Regions from separate parts of the Amycolatopsis sp. w19 genome, predicted to be linked through region 4. Evidence: riboswitches for the same ligand, from Rfam matches in the RefSeq annotation. Region 4 holds a riboswitch; each other region holds the start of a gene.
What was found. Region 4 has a riboswitch for cobalamin ahead of ACSMFO_RS33230 (ABC transporter substrate-binding protein). Riboswitches for the same ligand answer to the same signal wherever they lie in the genome.
Positions count from the first base shown of each region.

Region 1: it holds a riboswitch for cobalamin, as region 4 does, so the genes downstream of both, cobN (cobaltochelatase subunit CobN) here and ACSMFO_RS33230 (ABC transporter substrate-binding protein) in region 4, are expected to answer to the same signal.
Region 2: it holds a riboswitch for cobalamin, as region 4 does, so the genes downstream of both, ACSMFO_RS20815 (peptidase) here and ACSMFO_RS33230 (ABC transporter substrate-binding protein) in region 4, are expected to answer to the same signal.
Region 3: it holds a riboswitch for cobalamin, as region 4 does, so the genes downstream of both, metE (5-methyltetrahydropteroyltriglutamate--homocysteine S-methyltransferase) here and ACSMFO_RS33230 (ABC transporter substrate-binding protein) in region 4, are expected to answer to the same signal.

Region 1 covers NZ_JBPQFM010000017.1:168,413-172,619, forward strand. Annotated here, with positions in the region: gene ACSMFO_RS28995 (MFS transporter) at 53-1,432, shown strand; cobalamin riboswitch at 1,423-1,575, shown strand; gene cobN (cobaltochelatase subunit CobN) at 1,611-4,207, shown strand, end outside.
Region 2 covers NZ_JBPQFM010000010.1:62,560-66,766, forward strand. Annotated here, with positions in the region: gene ACSMFO_RS20810 (LuxR C-terminal-related transcriptional regulator) at 1-725, shown strand, start outside; gene ACSMFO_RS20815 (peptidase) at 968-1,975, opposite strand; cobalamin riboswitch at 2,008-2,156, opposite strand; cobalamin riboswitch at 2,224-2,337, shown strand; gene ACSMFO_RS20820 (hypothetical protein) at 2,405-4,207, shown strand, end outside.
Region 3 covers NZ_JBPQFM010000002.1:499,201-503,407, reverse strand. Annotated here, with positions in the region: gene metE (5-methyltetrahydropteroyltriglutamate--homocysteine S-methyltransferase) at 1-2,126, opposite strand, end outside; cobalamin riboswitch at 2,226-2,448, opposite strand; gene ACSMFO_RS06800 (ribonucleotide-diphosphate reductase subunit beta) at 2,531-3,607, opposite strand; gene ACSMFO_RS06795 (ribonucleoside-diphosphate reductase subunit alpha) at 3,684-4,207, opposite strand, start outside.
Region 4 covers NZ_JBPQFM010000023.1:28,038-32,244, forward strand. Annotated here, with positions in the region: gene ACSMFO_RS33225 (ABC transporter permease) at 1-288, opposite strand, end outside; gene ACSMFO_RS33230 (ABC transporter substrate-binding protein) at 290-1,798, opposite strand; cobalamin riboswitch at 1,879-2,033, opposite strand; gene ACSMFO_RS33235 (class I SAM-dependent methyltransferase) at 2,057-2,800, shown strand; gene ACSMFO_RS33240 (cation:proton antiporter) at 3,150-4,207, shown strand, end outside.

The DNA.
Region 1 (4,207 bases), on a different contig from region 4:
CTGACTGCTTTAGTATCTGGGAGGAATCTGGATGGTTGTGTCCCCTGCGGCGGTGGACCGTCGATCGAACCGGGCCGTGCTGCTCGCGGTGACCTGTCTGGGTCAGTTCATGGTCCTGCTCGACAACACGATCGTCGGAGCGGCGCTGCCCGATATGCAGCATCGGCTGAACACTCAGCTGACCGGCTTGCAATGGATCGTCGACGCGTATGTGCTGCTTGTCGCCATGTTGCTGCTGTCCGGCGGCATCTTCGCCGACCGCTTCGGTCGCAAGCGGGTGTTTCTGTCCGGCGTGGTCGTGTTCACGGTCGCGTCGGTGCTGTGCAGCCTCGCCCCTTCGGTCGGCTGGCTGGTCGCGGGCCGGGTGCTGCAGGGCATCGGGGCCGCGGCGCTGAGCCCTGCCTCGCTGGCCCTCCTCGCCGCCGCCTATCCCGTGCCGCGAGAACGAGTCAAGGCGATCGGGCTGTGGGCCGGATTCAGCGGGATCGGCCTGGCCGCGGGCCCCGTGGCCGGCGGCGTGCTGACGGAGGTCTTCGGCTGGCCCGCGATCTTCCTGGTCAATCTCCCCATCGGCGTTGTCCTGCTGCTGGTCGGCCTGCGCACCCTCGAAGAGGCCCGCAATCCCGGCGCCCCCGCGATCGACGTCCCGGGCACGCTGCTGTCCGTTCTGGGGGTGGGCGCGCTGACCTACGGCCTGATCGAGGGTGGTGCCCGCGGCTGGACGTCGCCGGTCATCCTGGGCAGCTTCGCCGCCGCGGTGGTCCTCCTGGCCGCCTTCATCGCCGTCGAAGCGCGTCGTGCCGCACCGATGCTGCCGTTGCGGCTGTTTCGGGAGCGGCTGTTCACCGTGTCCAACACCGCCATGGTCGTGGTCGGGTTCGCGCTCATGGGCTCGTCGTTCTTCTTCTCCCAGTTCTTCGTGTACGTCCAGGGCAGCTCGATCCTGCGCGCCGGCCTGCAGACCCTGCCGGCGACCGTCGCCATGGTGATCGTCAGCCCGTACGCGGGACGGCTCGCCGCCCGGTACGGCTTCCGGATAGTGGTCACCGTCGGTCTGGCCCTGGCGGGCCTGGGGCTGCTCGCACTCGGCGTGGTGCACGCCGGCACCGGCTACGGGAACGTGTGGTGGCGGCTGGGTGTCGTCGGCATCGGCTTCGCCCTCACCATGTCCCCGCTGACGGGGGCCGCCATCCAAGCGGTCAGCCCGCAAGAAGGCGGCCTCGCCTCGGGTATCAGCAGCACCACGCGGCAGATCGGCGCGGTGCTCGGCGTGGCGTTACTCGGAGCCATCGTCCGCACCCGGCAATCCGGCGGAGCCTCCTTCGAGGCAGGCCTCAACAGCGCGTTCGTCGCGGCCGGCGTCATCACCTTGGCCACCGCCGTGTTCACCGGCCTGTGGCTGCACGTCCGGCCCGGCCACACATCACCTTGACTCCCGCCGGACCGCACCGGAGAGTGAACTCAAGACCCACGCGACGGCGGAGGAGGAACCCGGTGAGAGTCCGGGGCGGTCCCGCCACTGTCATCCTCCCGGCCAGGGAGGGAAGCCAGGAACTCCGGCCGTCGCGACCACACGACCCGGGGCGCGGACACCCCGAGTGAGGACTGCCGTGATCCTGCTTCTGTCCACTTCGGACACCGACCTGCTCAGCGCCCGCTCCAGCGAGGCCGAATACCGGCTGGCCAACCCGGCCCGCCTCGACCTCGCGGAGCTGCCCGCCCTGCTCGACGGCGCCAAGATCGTCGTCGTCCGGATCCTCGGCTCCGAACGCAGCTGGCAGGAAGGCCTCGACACGGTCCGCGCGAGCGGCGCGCACGTGGTGGTCCTCGGCGGCGAGCAGACGCCGGACGCGCAGCTCATGAAGCTGTCCACCGTCCCGGCCGGCACCGCGGCGGAGGCGCACGCGTATCTCGCGCAGGGCGGCCCGGCCAACCTCACCCAGCTGCACCGGTTCCTGAGCGACACCCTCCTGCTCACCGGTGACGGCTTCGAGCCGCCCGCCGTGCAGCCGCTGTGGGGCGTCCTGGAGCGCGAGCCGAAGAGCACCGAGGGTCCGGTCGTCGCGATCCTCTACTACCGGGCGCATCACCTGTCCGGGAACACCGAGTTCGTCCACGCCCTCTCCGACGCCGTCGAGGACGCCGGGGGCCGCGCGCTCCCGATCCACTGCGCCTCCCTGCGCACCCGAGAGCCGGAGATGATGGCCGAGCTGGCCAAGGCCGACGCGCTCCTGGTCACCGTGCTGGCCGCCGGCGGCACCCGGCCGTCCGAGGTCGGCGCCGGTGGCGACGACGAGGCGTGGGACGTCGCCGAGATGGCCGCGCTCGACATCCCGATCCTGCAGGCGCTGTGCCTCACCAGCGATCGCGACACCTGGTCCGCCAACGACGACGGCCTCTCGCCGCTCGACGCGGGCAACCAGATGGCCGTCCCCGAGTTCGACGGCCGCCTCATCACCGTCCCGTTCTCGTTCAAGGAGATCGACGACGACGGGCTCCCCAAGTACGTGCCGGACGCCGAGCGCGCTTCGCGGGTCGCCAAGATCGCGCTCGCGCACGCCCGCCTGCGCCACACTCCCCCGCCGGAACGCCGGATCGCGCTGATGCTGTCCGCGTACCCGACGAAGCATTCCCGTGTCGGCAACGCCGTCGGCCTCGACACTCCCGCGTCCGCGATCGAGCTGTTGCGCCGCATGCGCGACCAGGGTTACGACCTCGGCGAGGATCCGTTCCCCGGCGTCGAGCCCACCGGCACCGACCAGCCCGACGGCGACGCCCTGATCCACGCGCTCATCGCCGCGGGCGGCCAGGATCCGGAGTGGCTCACCGAGGAACAGCTGTCCGGCAACCCGATCCGCGTGCCCGCGGACAAGTACCGCGAGTGGTTCGCCGCGCTGCCCGCGGAACTGCGCGAGGGCATGGAGGAGCACTGGGGCCCGGCGCCCGGCGAACTCTATGTGGACAACGGGGACATCGTGCTGGCGTCGCTGCAGTCCGGCAACGTCATCCTGATGATCCAGCCGCCGCGCGGTTTCGGCGAGAACCCGGTGGCGATCTACCACAACCCGGACCTCCCGCCGAGCCACCATTACCTGGCCGCGTACCGCTGGCTGGAGGAGGAATTCGGCGCGCACGCGGTCGTCCACCTCGGCAAACACGGTTCGCTGGAATGGCTTCCCGGCAAGACCGCCGGTCTCTCGGACTCGTGCGCGCCGGACGCGGTCCTGGGCAATCTGCCGCTGATCTACCCGTTCCTGATCAACGACCCCGGCGAGGGCGCGCAGGCGAAACGGCGCGCGCACGCCACGATCGTCGACCACCTGATCCCGCCGATGGCCCGCGCCGAGAGCTACGGCGACATGGCCCGCCTGGAACAGCTCCTCGACGAGCACGCCAACATCGCCGCGATGGACCCGGCGAAACTGCCCGCCGTCCGCGCGCAGATCTGGACGCTGATCCAGGCCGCGAAACTGGACCACGACCTCGGTGTCGAGGAACGCCCGCACGACGCGGAGTTCGACGACTTCCTGCTGCACATCGACGGCTGGCTGTGCGAGGTCAAGGACGCCCAGATCCGCGACGGCCTGCACATCCTCGGCGCCGCGCCGGTGGGCGAGGCGCGGATCAACCTCGTGCTCGCCATGCTGCGCGCCCAGCAGATGTGGGGCGGCAAACAGGGCGCCGTCCCCGGCCTGCGGTCCGCGTTGGGGCTCAAGGAGAACAGCGACGCCCCACTGTCCGTAGTGGACGCCATCGAGCAGACGGCCCGCTCGCTCGTCGAGGCGATGGAGGCCAGGGACTGGTCCCCCGCCGCCGTCGCCGAGGTCGTCGCCGAGGTGCCGGAACACCAGGAGGTCGCCCGCGTCCTGACCTTCGCCGCCACCGAGATCGTGCCGCGTCTGGCGGGCACCGGCGCCGAGATCGACGCCGTGCTCCACGCGCTCGACGGCGGCTACATCCCCGCGGGGCCCAGTGGTTCTCCCCTGCGCGGCCTGATCAACGTGCTGCCGACGGGCCGCAACTTCTACACCGTCGACCCGAAGGCCATCCCGAGCCGTCTCGCGTGGGAGACCGGACAGGCTCTCGCGGACTCGCTTCTCCGTCGCTACAAGGAGGACACAGGCGACTGGCCGCGTTCGGTCGGTCTCTCGGTCTGGGGCACGTCGGCGATGCGCACGTCGGGTGACGACGCGGCGGAAGTCCTTGC
Region 2 (4,207 bases), on a different contig from region 4:
GGCCCGCCGCCGTCGCCGCGTGGGCGCACGCCTGCCTGGACCTGGCCGAGGACCGGCCCGACGACGCGCTGAGCAGGCTCGAAGATCTCGCTTCGGGCGTCTCCGGCGACCAGCCGGTGATCCGCGTGCTGGCCACACCGCAACTCGTCGAGGCGGCCGTCAACGCCGGACGACCCGAACGCGCCCGTGCCGCGCTGGAGGTGTTCGACCGCTGGACGCTGGCCGGGGCGGAACCCTGCTGGCTCGCGTTGAGCCACCGTTGTCACGCGCTGATGGCGTCGGATCCCGGTGTGGCGGAACGACATTTCCAGGCGGCCATCGAGGCGCACCGGCGGGCGGGCGGCGCGGTGGAACTCGCCAGGACCAGGTTCGCGTACGCCACCCTGCTGCGGCGGCATCGCCGGACCCGTGACGCCCGCGACCAGTTCCGCGATGCCTTGCGCGGCTTCGAAAACGTCGGCGCGACCCGCTTCGCCGAACGGGCCAGGGCCGGGCTGCGCGCGGCGGGCGAGACCGTCGACGCTCCGCACCGATCGCTCGCCGGCCTCACGCCGCAACAGGACGCCATCACCCGGCTGGTGGCGGCGGGGGAGACGAACAAGGAGATCGCGCGGCGGCTGGTGATCAGCCACCGGACGGTGGACCACCACCTGCGGAACATCTTCACCGCACTGGGGGTGCGGTCCCGCGTGGAACTCGCGCGCCGCGTCGCCGCCGGCGAGTGACGCTGCCCGTGACTCACGTGATCGAAGCCGGAACTCGCGTGATCGGAGGCCCCACTCACGTGATTGGAGGCGGAACTCCCGAATGCGGCCTCCAGCCACGCGAGTCACGTCCCTGATCACGCGAGTCACGCCTTCGCTCACGCCGTGACCTGTGTGCCCAGGCCGTGAAGGCCTCCTTGAGGGACCCAGAGTCCCTCAAGGAGGCCTTCACGGAATCCGGACAAGTAGGTATCCAGGACGGTTCACGGGCAGGCGAGGACCGGGGCTTGCGGGCGGCCACCGCCGTGCAGGTCGCTCAGCGGAACCCTGGCCAGGCCGAGGATCGCCTGCGCGGTCGCGCGCGGGGCGGTCGTCGGGTTCGGACCGGTGGCGTCGTAGGCGATCGCGCCGCGGTCGGCCTCGGCGCCGGCGCAGCCGGTCTGCAGTGACCGCAGGAATTCCCGCGCCTTGACCGCGGCGGCGGGACGATGACCGGCCAGCGCTTCCGCGGCGAGGCCGGTGCTGTTGGCGTTGGGCGCGTTCGCGGCGACGCCGAAGCCGCCGTTCGCGTGCTGCTTCGTGACCAGCCACGACGTGCCCTCGCGGGCGTTCACGGGGTCACCGACGGCGCGCAAGGCCTGCACGACCGTCGCGGTCGCGTCGACGTCGCTCGTGCACGTCGCTTCGCCGAAGTTCTGCGGGAAACCGCCGTCCGCGCACTGGGTGCCCGCGAGGAACGTCACGGCCGACGCCGGGGCACCGCCCGGGGTGCGGTCCAGCGCCAGGAGGGCGAGCGACTGCGAGAGGGCGTTGGAGTAGTCGCCGTACTCGGATCGGTCGGAGAACCGGCCGGACGGCGTGAGCAGCGAGAGCAGGCCCGCCTTCAAGTCGACGCCGCCGAACGACGCCAGGTCCTTGCCCCGGATCTGCGCGGCGAGCATCAGTTTGGCGTGCGCGCCCGCATAGGCCTCGGTGCCGCCCCCGACGTAGCCGGTGGTGACCTCCGGCTTCGCGAGCCAGGCGATCGCCTTGCCCGCGTTCGTGTCCGACACGCCGGCCGCGGCGAACGCGAAGATCGCGTCGATCGTCAGGCCCTGATCGGGGAACTTCTGGCCGCCGAAGTCGGCCTCGAACCGTTCGCCGTCGGTCATCTGCCTGGCGAGCCAGCCGGCGGCGGCGTCCGCCTTGTCGTGGGTGGCCGCGGCCGCCGCCGGAGCGGCGACCAGCCCGATGCCGCACAGCAGGGCGACAGCGAAAACCAAACGTCTCATGAGAACCCTTTCCCGCATTTCCACGACAGGAGTCGGTGACACCGTGCGATGTGGGTGACCGGGCTCGCCTGGAAGGCACACCGTTGCGGGACAGCGCCGGACTCTCACCGGACTTCCCCCACGACCGCGCCTGAAGACTCTCACCCCGGTCGGGTGCGGGATACCGCCGGGTGCCCATGTGATCCTCACGACCGACTGGCCGGTGGTACCTACCGGAGGTGAACAGGTGTTAACCTCGGCTGGCTCGACAACAGAACACCGCCGCCCGTGACGGGGAAGCCGGTCGAAATCCGGCGCTGTCGCGCAACCGTGGGCCCTTCGCAGGGCGAGCCGGGATACCGAACGGGCGGACGTACGAACCACTGTCGCGATAAACAGGGGTGACTGCGGCGTCCCGCGCTGTCCTCCGCCATGCCGCAAGGAGGAGTCATGCGCCGCGGGTACCTGGCCGCGTCGGCGTTCGCCGTCATCGTCACCATGATCGCCGCACCGCTCAGCGGGACGGCGACGGCGGCGAACGATCCCGGTGCGGCGAAGGTGAATTCCCGCTGGCTCGCGACGAAGCTGAAGCCGGACGGCACATTCGACAACCCCAGCGGCGGCTCACTGCCCGACCACGGCCTGATGCTCGACGCGCTCTTCGCGATGTACGCCGCGGGCGAAGGCGCGCGGGCCGAGCCGATCGTGAAGTTCCTCGACGACCAGGGTCACGCCACCGACTACTTCACCTGGGACGGGCTCGCCCCCGGCGCGGGATACGACAAGATCATCGTCGGCGGCGCCGTGGCGAAGACGATGGTCGCCGCCCAGGTGTCCGGCCGGAATCCGCGGGCCTTCGACGGCTACGACCTGGTCGCAGAGACCCATGCGGCCATCATGCGCAAGGGCCCCGACAAGGGCCGGGTCAGCGACTACTCCAAGGATCCCGCCCTCGCCGACGCGGTGAGCAACAACGCGAACATGTTCGGCCAGGCGCTCGGCGTGATCGGGCTCGCCGTGGCGGGAGAGAACGACCGGATCGCCATCGACAGGCTGCTGACCCAGCAGTGTTCCGAGGGCTACTTCCGCGTCCTCTTCTCCTACATCCCGACGAAGGAGACCGGCGACCACGTCACTCCGGACGGCCGCAAGGTCTCGACCTGCGACGAGGGTAAACCGCTCGGCCTTTCCCCGACCGACGGTGACGCCACCGGGCTCGCCCTCTCGGCGATGCTGGCCGCGAAGAAGGCGGGCGCGGCCGGTCTCGACGCCCCGATCGCCAAGACCGTCTCCTGGCTCAAGGCGAACCAGACGCCCGGCGGCGGCTGGGGTGGCGGCGTCGGCACCGAGGCGCCGAACACCAACAGCACCGGCCTGATCGTCCAAGCGCTCGTCGACGCAGGCGGCGCGAACGCGGCGGTGGACAAGGGCGTGCGGTTCCTCAAATCCGCGCAGGCGAACGCCGCGGCCGACTCCGGGAACAAGCTCGCGGGCGAACTCGGCGCGATCGCCTACGACCCGGCTTCCTACGAGGCGGCGCGTTCCTCCGGCATCAGCGGCCTCGACACCTGGATCCGCGCGAGTGCCCAGGCTTCGCTCGGGTTGTCGCAGGTCGGTTTCTACCCGCTTGCGAAGGGCGAAGTCCTGCCGCCGACCACCGGCGTCCCGGAAACCCCGGCTCCTGTGACGCAGCCGCACAAGCCCGCTCCTGAGCCCAAGAAATCCATCACGCCCAAGGCGTCCACCGGCGCCCGGGTGTCGACGGTCGCGGCGATCGCCGCTCCGGTCACCGCGACCCCGGCCGTCCGCCTCGGGGCCTACCTGACGAACCGGCTCGTCGGCGGCGACCACGTCGAGGTCACCGAGGACGGCAAGACCTACGTCGACTACGACGCCACCGCCGACGTGGTGCTGGCCTTGCGGGCGTTGGACCAGCAGCCGGACGCGGTCGCCCGCGCTTCGCAGTTCCTGCTGAAGCCCGAAGCCGTGCAGGCCTACGCGCACGGAGCGCCGTACGAACAGGGTCAGGCGTCGTACGCCGAACCGCTCGCGAAACTCGTGCTCGTCGCCGAATTCGCGAAGTCGGACGTCGCCGGTCCGTTGCGTGCCGATCTGGTGAAACTGCGCGGTACCGACGGGGAATTCACCGACACCGGATCGTTCGCCGACGCCGATCGGACGGTCGAGCGGCACGCTTGGGCGGTCCTCGCCACCGCCGCCGATCCCGGCCCCGCGGTCGAACTGCTCCTCTCC
Region 3 (4,207 bases), on a different contig from region 4:
AGGCCGCTGACCTCGTCCACGCCGGGGACACGCGGCGAGTGGATGTCGTAGACACCCGGCCCGACGCCGCGGCCGAAGCCCGCCGCGCCGAGATCGGTGACGACCTCCATCTTCGACCGCGCGGCCTCGATGCTGGTGACGTCGGCGTCGAGCGCGTCGATCGCCTTGACCACCTCACCGAATTCCGAATAGCACATATGTGTGTGGATCTGCGTGGCGTCGTCGATCCCGGAAGTCGCCAGCCGGAACGAAGAAACCGCCCACGCGAAGTACGCCTCGTGCGCCGCCGCGCGCAGCGGGAGCAGCTCCCGCAACGCCGGCTCGTCCACCTGGATGACGCGGATGCCCGCCTCCTGCAGGTCGTGCACCTCGTCGCGGATGGCCAGCGCCACCTGACGGGCGGTCTCGCCCAGCGGCTGATCGTCGCGGACGAACGACCACGCCAGGATCGTCACCGGTCCGGTCAGCATGCCCTTGACGGGTTTGCCGGTCAGACCCTGCGCGTAGCGAGCCCACTCGACGGTCATCGGCTCCGGACGCGAGACGTCGCCGTACAAGATCGGCGGCCGGACGCAGCGCGAACCGTAGGACTGCACCCAGCCGAAGTCGGTGGCCGCGAACCCGGCCAGCCGCTCGGCGAAGTACTGCACCATGTCGTTGCGCTCGGGCTCACCGTGCACCAGCACGTCGAGGCCGAGGTCCTCCTGCAGCCGGACGACACGCTCGATCTCCGCCTTCATCGCGGCTTCGTAGCCCGCGTCGTCCAGCGAACCCGCCTTGTGCGCGGCCCGCGCCTTGCGGACGTCGGTGGTCTGCGGGAACGAGCCGATCGTCGTGCTCGGCAACGGCGGCAGCTTCAACGCGGCCTGCTGAGCCGCCGCCCGCCGGGCATAGGGGGAGCGGACGGTGTCCTCCGGCCGCAGCGCCTCCAGCCGGGCGCGGACCCCGCTGTCGGCCAGGTCGGCCGCCGTCGCGCGATCCGTGGCCGCGGCGCGGGCGGCGGAGAGGTCGACGCCCTCTTCCTTCAACGCACGCCCGAGCAGGACGACCTCGTCGACCTTCTGCCTGGCGAAAGCGAGCCAGCCCTTCAGCCGCGGGTGAAGCCCGTCCTCTCGTTCGACGTCGTAGGGCACGTGCAGCAGCGAACAGGACGTCGACACGCTGACCGACTTCGCGGTGCCCAGCACCGTCGCCGCCCGGCTGAGCGCGCGGGTCGGATCCGTGCGCCAGACGTTGCGCCCGTCCACGACACCGGCCAAGACCTCCTTGTCCCGTAAGGCGGGCTCGGCGGCGACGGCGTCCACAAAGGACTCATCGGACACGAGATCGACGGCGATGGCGTCGATCGGGGAACGGGCGAGCACGCCGAGTCCGCGTCCGAGCCCGCCGAAGTATCCGGCGACCAGGATCTTCGGCCGCGCGGTCTCCTTCGCGAGCCGGTGGTAGGCGCGGATGAGCGCGTTGAGTTCCCGTTCGCTGCGATCCGCGGCGAAGGCGGGCTCGTCGAACTGGACCCACTCGACGCCTTCGTCGTGCAGACGGCGCAGTAGTTCGACGTAGGCGTCGAGAAGGTTGTCGAGCAGCTCCAGCGGGCGGAAGCCTTCCGGAGCCGTCTCGGCCGGTTTCGCGAGCAGCAGGAACGTCACCGGGCCCACCAGCACCGGCCGGGTCTCGACGCCGATCGCGCGGGCTTCGCGGTACTCGTCCAGCGGTTTGGTGCCGGTGAGCGAGAACGTCGTGTCCGGGCCGAGTTCGGGGACGATGTAGTGGTAGTTCGTGTCGAACCACTTCGTCATCTCCATCGCCGGCGCGTCCTGCACCCCGCGCGCGGCGGCGAAGTAGGTGTCGAGCGGCGAGAGGCCGAGCGTGGTGAAGCGCTCCGGCAGCGCTCCGAACAGCTCGGTGGTGTCGAGCACCTGGTCGTAATGGGAGAACGTGTTGGAGGGGACGGAATCCAGTCCCGCGTCCTTGAGTTCCCGCCAGGCGCGGGTGCGCAGTGCGCGGCCGGTGCCGAGCAGTTCGGCCTCGCCGATCCTGCCCGCCCAGTAGCGTTCGAGTGAACGCTTGAGTTCCCGGTCCGGTCCGATCCGGGGGTAGCCCAGCACTGTCGTGCCGATTTCGGTCACAGCTCTCTCCTCGCGAGCTTGTCGTCGGAGCCCGGGGCGCGCAGGAGTGACCGCCGTTCGGTCGTGCCCATCCCACGAGGCCCGGACTCACGCACGCCGTCGGCGCGCGTACCACGGGCAGGTCTTCGGACTCGTGGGCGACTCGCTCGCTCCTACCGGCCGTCGCTTCCCGGGGCGCCATGTCCCAGTGCTTTACCGTGTCTCGCACGGTGACGGCTTTCGTTCCCACATACCGCTGCGGGGCAGTCCCGGATTCGCACCGGGTTCCCTGTTACCTCGACCGGCCTGGGAGGCCGGGCGAACCAGTAGCACTCCGGAGCGTACCGCGAAGGAGAAGTACATGAAGGCCCCCTTCCTGTACCTAGGCGCAAGGAAGGGGGCCTTCATGTACTACGTGTCGGTGATCAGTCCCAGTCGAGGGCGCCACCGGACTGGTACTCGATGACGCGGGTCTCGAAGAAGTTCTTCTCCTTCTTGAGGTCCATCGCCTCCGACATCCACGGGAACGGGTTCTCGGTCTCGCCGAAGATCGGCGCGAGGCCGATCTGCTGCGCCCGGCGGTCGGTGATGAAGTGCATGTACTGCTCGATCAGCTCGGCCGAGAGCCCGAGCATGCCGCGCGGCATGGTGTCGCGGGCGTAGGCGACCTCGAGTTCGCACGCTTCGGTCAGCATCGTCCGGATCTCCGCCTGGAACTCCTCGGTCCACAGGTGCGGGTTCTCGATCTTGATCTGGTTGATGCAGTCGATGCCGAAGTTCAGGTGGATCGACTCGTCGCGCAGGATGTACTGGTACTGCTCGGCGATGCCGATCATCTTGTTCCGGCGGCCGAGCGAGAGGATCTGCGCGAAACCGGTGTAGAACCACATGCCCTCGAAGATCACGTAGAACGCGACGAGGTCACGCAGGAAGTTCTGGTCGGCTTCCGGGGTGCCGGTCTCGAAGTCCGGGTTCTCCAGGTTCTGCGTGTACTTCAGCGCCCACGCGTCCTTGTCCGAAATGGACGGGACCTCGCGGTACATGTTGAACAGCTCGCCCTCGACCAGGCCGAGGCTTTCGCAGATGTACTGGAAGGTGTGCGTGTGCACGGCCTCCTCGAACGCCTGGCGCAGCAGGTACTGGCGGCATTCGGGGTTGGTGATCTGCCGGTACACCGCGAGCACGATGTTGTTGGCCACCAGGGATTCCGCGGTGGCGAAGAAGCCGAGGTTGCGCTTGAGCATGGTGCGCTCGTCCTCGGTGAGGCCGTCGGGCGACTTCCACAGCGCGATGTCGGCCTGCATGGCGACCTCGGTCGGCATCCAGTGGTTGTTGCAGCCGGCGAGGTACTTCTCCCACGCCCAGGTGTACTTCATCGGCAGCAGCTGGTTGACGTCGGCGCGGGCGTTGATCATCCGCTTGTCGTCGACGTTGATGCGGGCGGCGCCGACTTCGATCTCACCGAGGCCCGTGGCGTCGGCGGAGGCGTCAAAGGTGGTCATGAAAGCTCACTTCACGAGTCGGGGGTCGTGAGTGGCGATTCGGGTCAGAACCCGAATCGCCACTCACGACGATGTCTTACTGGCAGGCTTCGCAGTCGGGGTCGTCGATCCGGCAGGCGGCGCCTTCGGTGGCGACGAAGTCGACGTCCGAGACCTTCGGCATCTCCTTCGGCTCCGGCTTGGCGGCCGGGGCAGGAGCGGTCACCGGCACGGCCGGAACCGCGGCGGAAGCCGACGGCGCGGGCGAGGCGGCGGGAGCCGGGGCGGCGGCGGGCTTCGGCGAAGCGGGTGCGGCGGGGGCCGGGGTGGCCGAGACCGCGTTCAGCTTGCCGTCGGTGCCGCGCAGGGTGCTCTTCTCCACGTGCGTCGCGGACCGGGCCCGCAGGTAGTACGTGGTCTTGAGGCCCTTGTGCCAGGCGTAGCGGTACAGCTCGTCGAGCTTGCGGCCGCTGGGCGCCGCGATGTACAGGTTCAGCGACTGGGCCTGGTCGATCCACTTCTGGCGCCGCGAACCCGCGTCCACCAGCCACTTGGACTCGATCTCGAACGCGGTCGCGTACAGCGCCTTCAGGTCGTCCGGCACGCGGTCGATCTGGCCGA
Region 4 (4,207 bases):
GGCGAAACGGCGGACGATCTCGTCGGCCACCGGGGCGCCGGTCACGAGCGACCGGCCGAGATCGCCGGTGACCAGCCCCGAAAGCCAGTTCCCGAACCGGTCGAGCAGCGGCTGGTCGAGCCCGAGCTGATGGCGGACGGTCGCCACCTGCTCGTCGGTGGCCTGTTCGCCGAGCACGACCGAGGCCGCGTCGCCCGGCAGCAACGCGGTCACGGCGAACGTCGCGACCAGCACGAACATCGCCTGCACCATGGCGAAACCCAGCCGTCGTACGACGTGACCCCGCACGTCAGGACAGCCGGGCGCGGTCGAACCGAGCCCAATCGAAGGTGTTCGGCGGCGCGGTCACCACCCCGGAAACCCGTTTCGACACGGCGATCGTCCAGGTGCTGAACCCCCAGGCGAGCAGACCGCCGGTTTCGTGGACGATCCGTTGCGCGTCGCCGAACAGCGCCAGCCTGGCGCGTTCGTCCGCGGTGGCCGTGGCGCGATCCAGCAGCGCGTCGAACTCCGGCGAGCCGAAGCCGTTCACGTTGTTCGAGCCGCGCGTGCGGAAGCGCTGGTTGAGGAACGTCGGGACGGGCAGGGTGGCCGTGCGGGTGAGCGCGGCGACGCCCTTGGTCTTGACCTCGCTGAAATAGGTGCTCGACGCGCGGGTGTTCAGGGTGGCGGCGAGCCCGATCTCCTTGAGCTGCTGGGAAATCAGCGTGGCCGCGGTGGCGAAACCCGGGTCGACGTCGCTGGTCTCGACAGCGAAGGCCAGCCCTTCCGCGCCCGCCTCGCGGACGAGCGACCGGGCCAGGTCCACATCGCGGCGGCGTTGGGGGATGTCCGCGGCATACCCGCGAAGTCCCTTGCCGAACAGGTCGTTGCCGATCTCCCCGCGTCCGGCCAGCGCGACGCGGTTCAACGCCTCTCTGTCCACTCCGGACAGTACGGCGTGCACCAGCCTCGGGTCGGAGAACGGGGGTTGCGTCAGGCGCAGCATCATGCCCTGCATCGTCGTTCCCTTGGCTTCGAGCAGTGACACGCGTCCGTCGCCCGCCAGCCGCGCCGCGGTTCCGGCCGCGAGGTCGTGGGCGTAGTCGACCTGCCCGGACAGCAACGCGTTGACGCGCGCGGTTTCTTCGTTGACCGGCACGAATTCCAGCTCGTCGATACTCGGCGCGCCGTCCCAATGCGACTCGTTCTTGCGGAACACCGCCGCGTCGCCGGGGGTGAACGAGACGAAACGGAACGGCCCCGAGCCGACCGGCGCGGTGAAGTCCGTCGTCCCGGCGGGCACGATCTCCGCGCCGGGAGCGCCCCAGCCCGACGGGAATTCGAAGTCGGGCGCGGTCAGCGTCAGCTCGATTTCGGTGGGGGACACCGCTTTGCTGCGGGCGAAGTCCACCTTCGCGAAGTATTGCCGCGACGAGGAAGCCAGCGCGGGGTCGGCGATCCGCCGGAAGCTGTAGAGCACGTCGTCCGCGGTGACCGGACGACCGTCGTGGAAGGCCGCCTGCCGCAGCCGGATCCGCCAGCGCGTGCCGGCGACGTCGCTTTCCCAGGACTCGGCCAGCCGCGGTCGCAAGGAGGTGTCGGCGTTGTAGGCGACCAGCGTGTCGAAGAGCGCCTTGGCCCGCGCCTGGTCGACGAAGAGCGAAACCTGGGACGGGTCGAGGGTTTCCTTCGACCCGCCCGCGGCGAACGCCACTCGCAACCGGCCCGTGTCCGCCGGCGCGGTCCCGCAGGCGGCCAACGGCGTGAGCGCGGCCAGCGCGAGCAGTCTCCGACGGGTGAGCGGATGACGCGTCATAGGGACCTCCGGGACGTCGAGCACTGTCCCGGGCGCGCGACCGCACGTGAACGGGACCCCGCTCCGCACTCCACGACAGTTGGGGTTGGCGGTGTCCGGCGGGCAGTCCGGCTCACGGCTCGGCGGCCGATCACGGTTGCGGGTCAGCGCCGGATTCACACCGGCTTCCCCCGACGGGCACCTTCTTACGTTGTGGCGCACACGGTAACCCATGACCGGCGTGTGCTACACAGGATCAAGATCACGAAGGGGAGGCCGGTGGACGAGAAGCTCGCGGCGGACTGGGTCCGCCGGTGGGACGTGCAGCAGGAACGCTATGTCGCCGACCGTGAAGAACGTTTCACCGTGGTGATCGACGTCGTCGAACACGTCTGCCGCGACGTCGCCGAGCCGCTGGTGCTGGACCTAGGCTGCGGCCCCGGCTCGCTGACCACCAGGCTCGCCCGGCGGTTACCGCACGCACGGATCGTCGGCCTCGACGACGACCCGTTCCTGCTCGCCCTCGCCCGCGCGACCCGGCCGGAGCGGAGCGACATCGAGTACGTCCGGGCCGATCTCGCCGAGAGCGGCCGGCTGAAGTGGCGGCCGGTCGACGCGGCGGTCTCGACGACCGCGTTGCACTGGCTGCGCCCCGAGCGGCTCGCCGAGGTCTACCGTGACCTCGCCGTCGCGCTGAGGGCGGGCGGAGCGCTCGTGAACGGCGACCACCTCTACGACGAGCAACCGGCCATCCGCGAGCTCGCCGAAGTCGTCAAGGAGCGCCGCGCGGCCCGTGCCGGGGTCCACGCCAACGAGGACTGGAAGACCTGGTGGGCGGCGGTGGCCGCGGATCCCGCGCTGAGGGAGCGCTTCACGGCCGAAGAGTTGCGCGGCATCTCGACCGGCTACGGCAACCGGCTCAGCCCGCAGGAGCACACCAGGCTGCTCCGGGCGGCGGGCTTCGCGGAGGTGGCCCCGGTGTGGCAGTCCGGCGACGACTACGTCCTGGCGGCGCTGCGCTGAAGGGCTCCGGATGTTGTGAAAGTGGCTTTCGCAACCTTCAACGTTGCGAAAGTGGCTTTCGCAACACCTGCTCGGACTCTGCCACCCATGAGGACCGCAGGCCGGGGTGAAGGGGACTTTCCGCTCGTGCGATGAGGGGAAGGTCCCCTTCACCCTGTCGGTCGCCACCGAAACGCTCTTTGCCACTCACGACGCGTTCGGCGGCCTCGGTACCTGGGCGGCTTCGCGCACCGCAGGCGAGGTGGCTTTCGCGACACACCGCACTGACCGGCTCCGACTTGCGGGTCCGCTGACCTCGTGTCCAATGGACACGGCAAGCCACTGACCGGCGAGAGGACACGTGAACCCGGTGAACCTGACCCTCGTCGTCGTCCTCGGTGTCGTCAGCATCGTCCTGGTGGCCGCGTTCTCCGAACGGCTCAACGTGGCCGCTCCGCTGAGCCTCGTGGTGGCCGGTATCGGCCTGAGCTTCCTGCCCGGCGTCCCGCATCCCGAGGTCGAACCGGAGCTGATCCTCGCCGGAGTACTCCCGCCGCTGCTGTATTCGGCGGCGGTGAACATGCCGGTGGTCGATTTCCGGCGGAACATCCGGCCGATCACCGGTCTCGCGGTGCTGCTCGTGGTGGGGACGACCCTGGGCGCGGGCTGGCTGTTCCACGAGCTGATCCCGGACATCGGCTGGCCCGCCGCGTTCGCGCTCGGCGCGGTCATCAGCCCCACCGACGCCGTCGCCGCGACCTCCGTGGGACGGCGGCTCGGCCTCCCGCCCCGGCTGCTGACCGTGCTCGAAGGCGAAGGACTGGTCAACGACGCCTCCGCGCTCGTCCTGCTGCGGTCGGCCGTCGCCGCGGTCGCCGGGTCGGTGTCCGTCTGGGGCATCGTGGGAGAGTTCGTCTTCGCGGTCGTCGTGGCGGTCGGGATCGGATTGCTCGTCGGGATCGTCAACGTCCGGGTGCGCGCGTTGCTGGGCAACGCCGTGCTCAACACCGCGATCTCCTTCGTGGTCCCCTTCATCGCGTTCCTGCCCGCCGAAGAGGCCGGAGCCTCTGGCGTGCTCGCGGTCGTCGTCGCCGGCCTCGTGACCGGTCACCTCGCCCCGCGGCATCTGCGCGCGACGGATCGGCTCGCCGAGGCCGTCAACTGGCGCACCGCGGCCTTCCTGCTGGAAAGCGCGATGTTCCTGCTCATGGGACTCAGCGTCAAAACCCTCATCGACGAGGTGCACGACGACGGTTCGAGCGTGTGGCGCGCGCTCGGCATCGGGCTGGCCGCGTCGGCGCTCGTCATCGTCGCGCGCATCGTCTTCGTCGGGCCCTTGGTCGGCGGCCTGTACCGCGAGCAGCGGAAGGCCGCTCGGTTCAAGCCCCGGCTGGAAACGACGCAGGCGGTGCTGCGGGGCGACGAGTC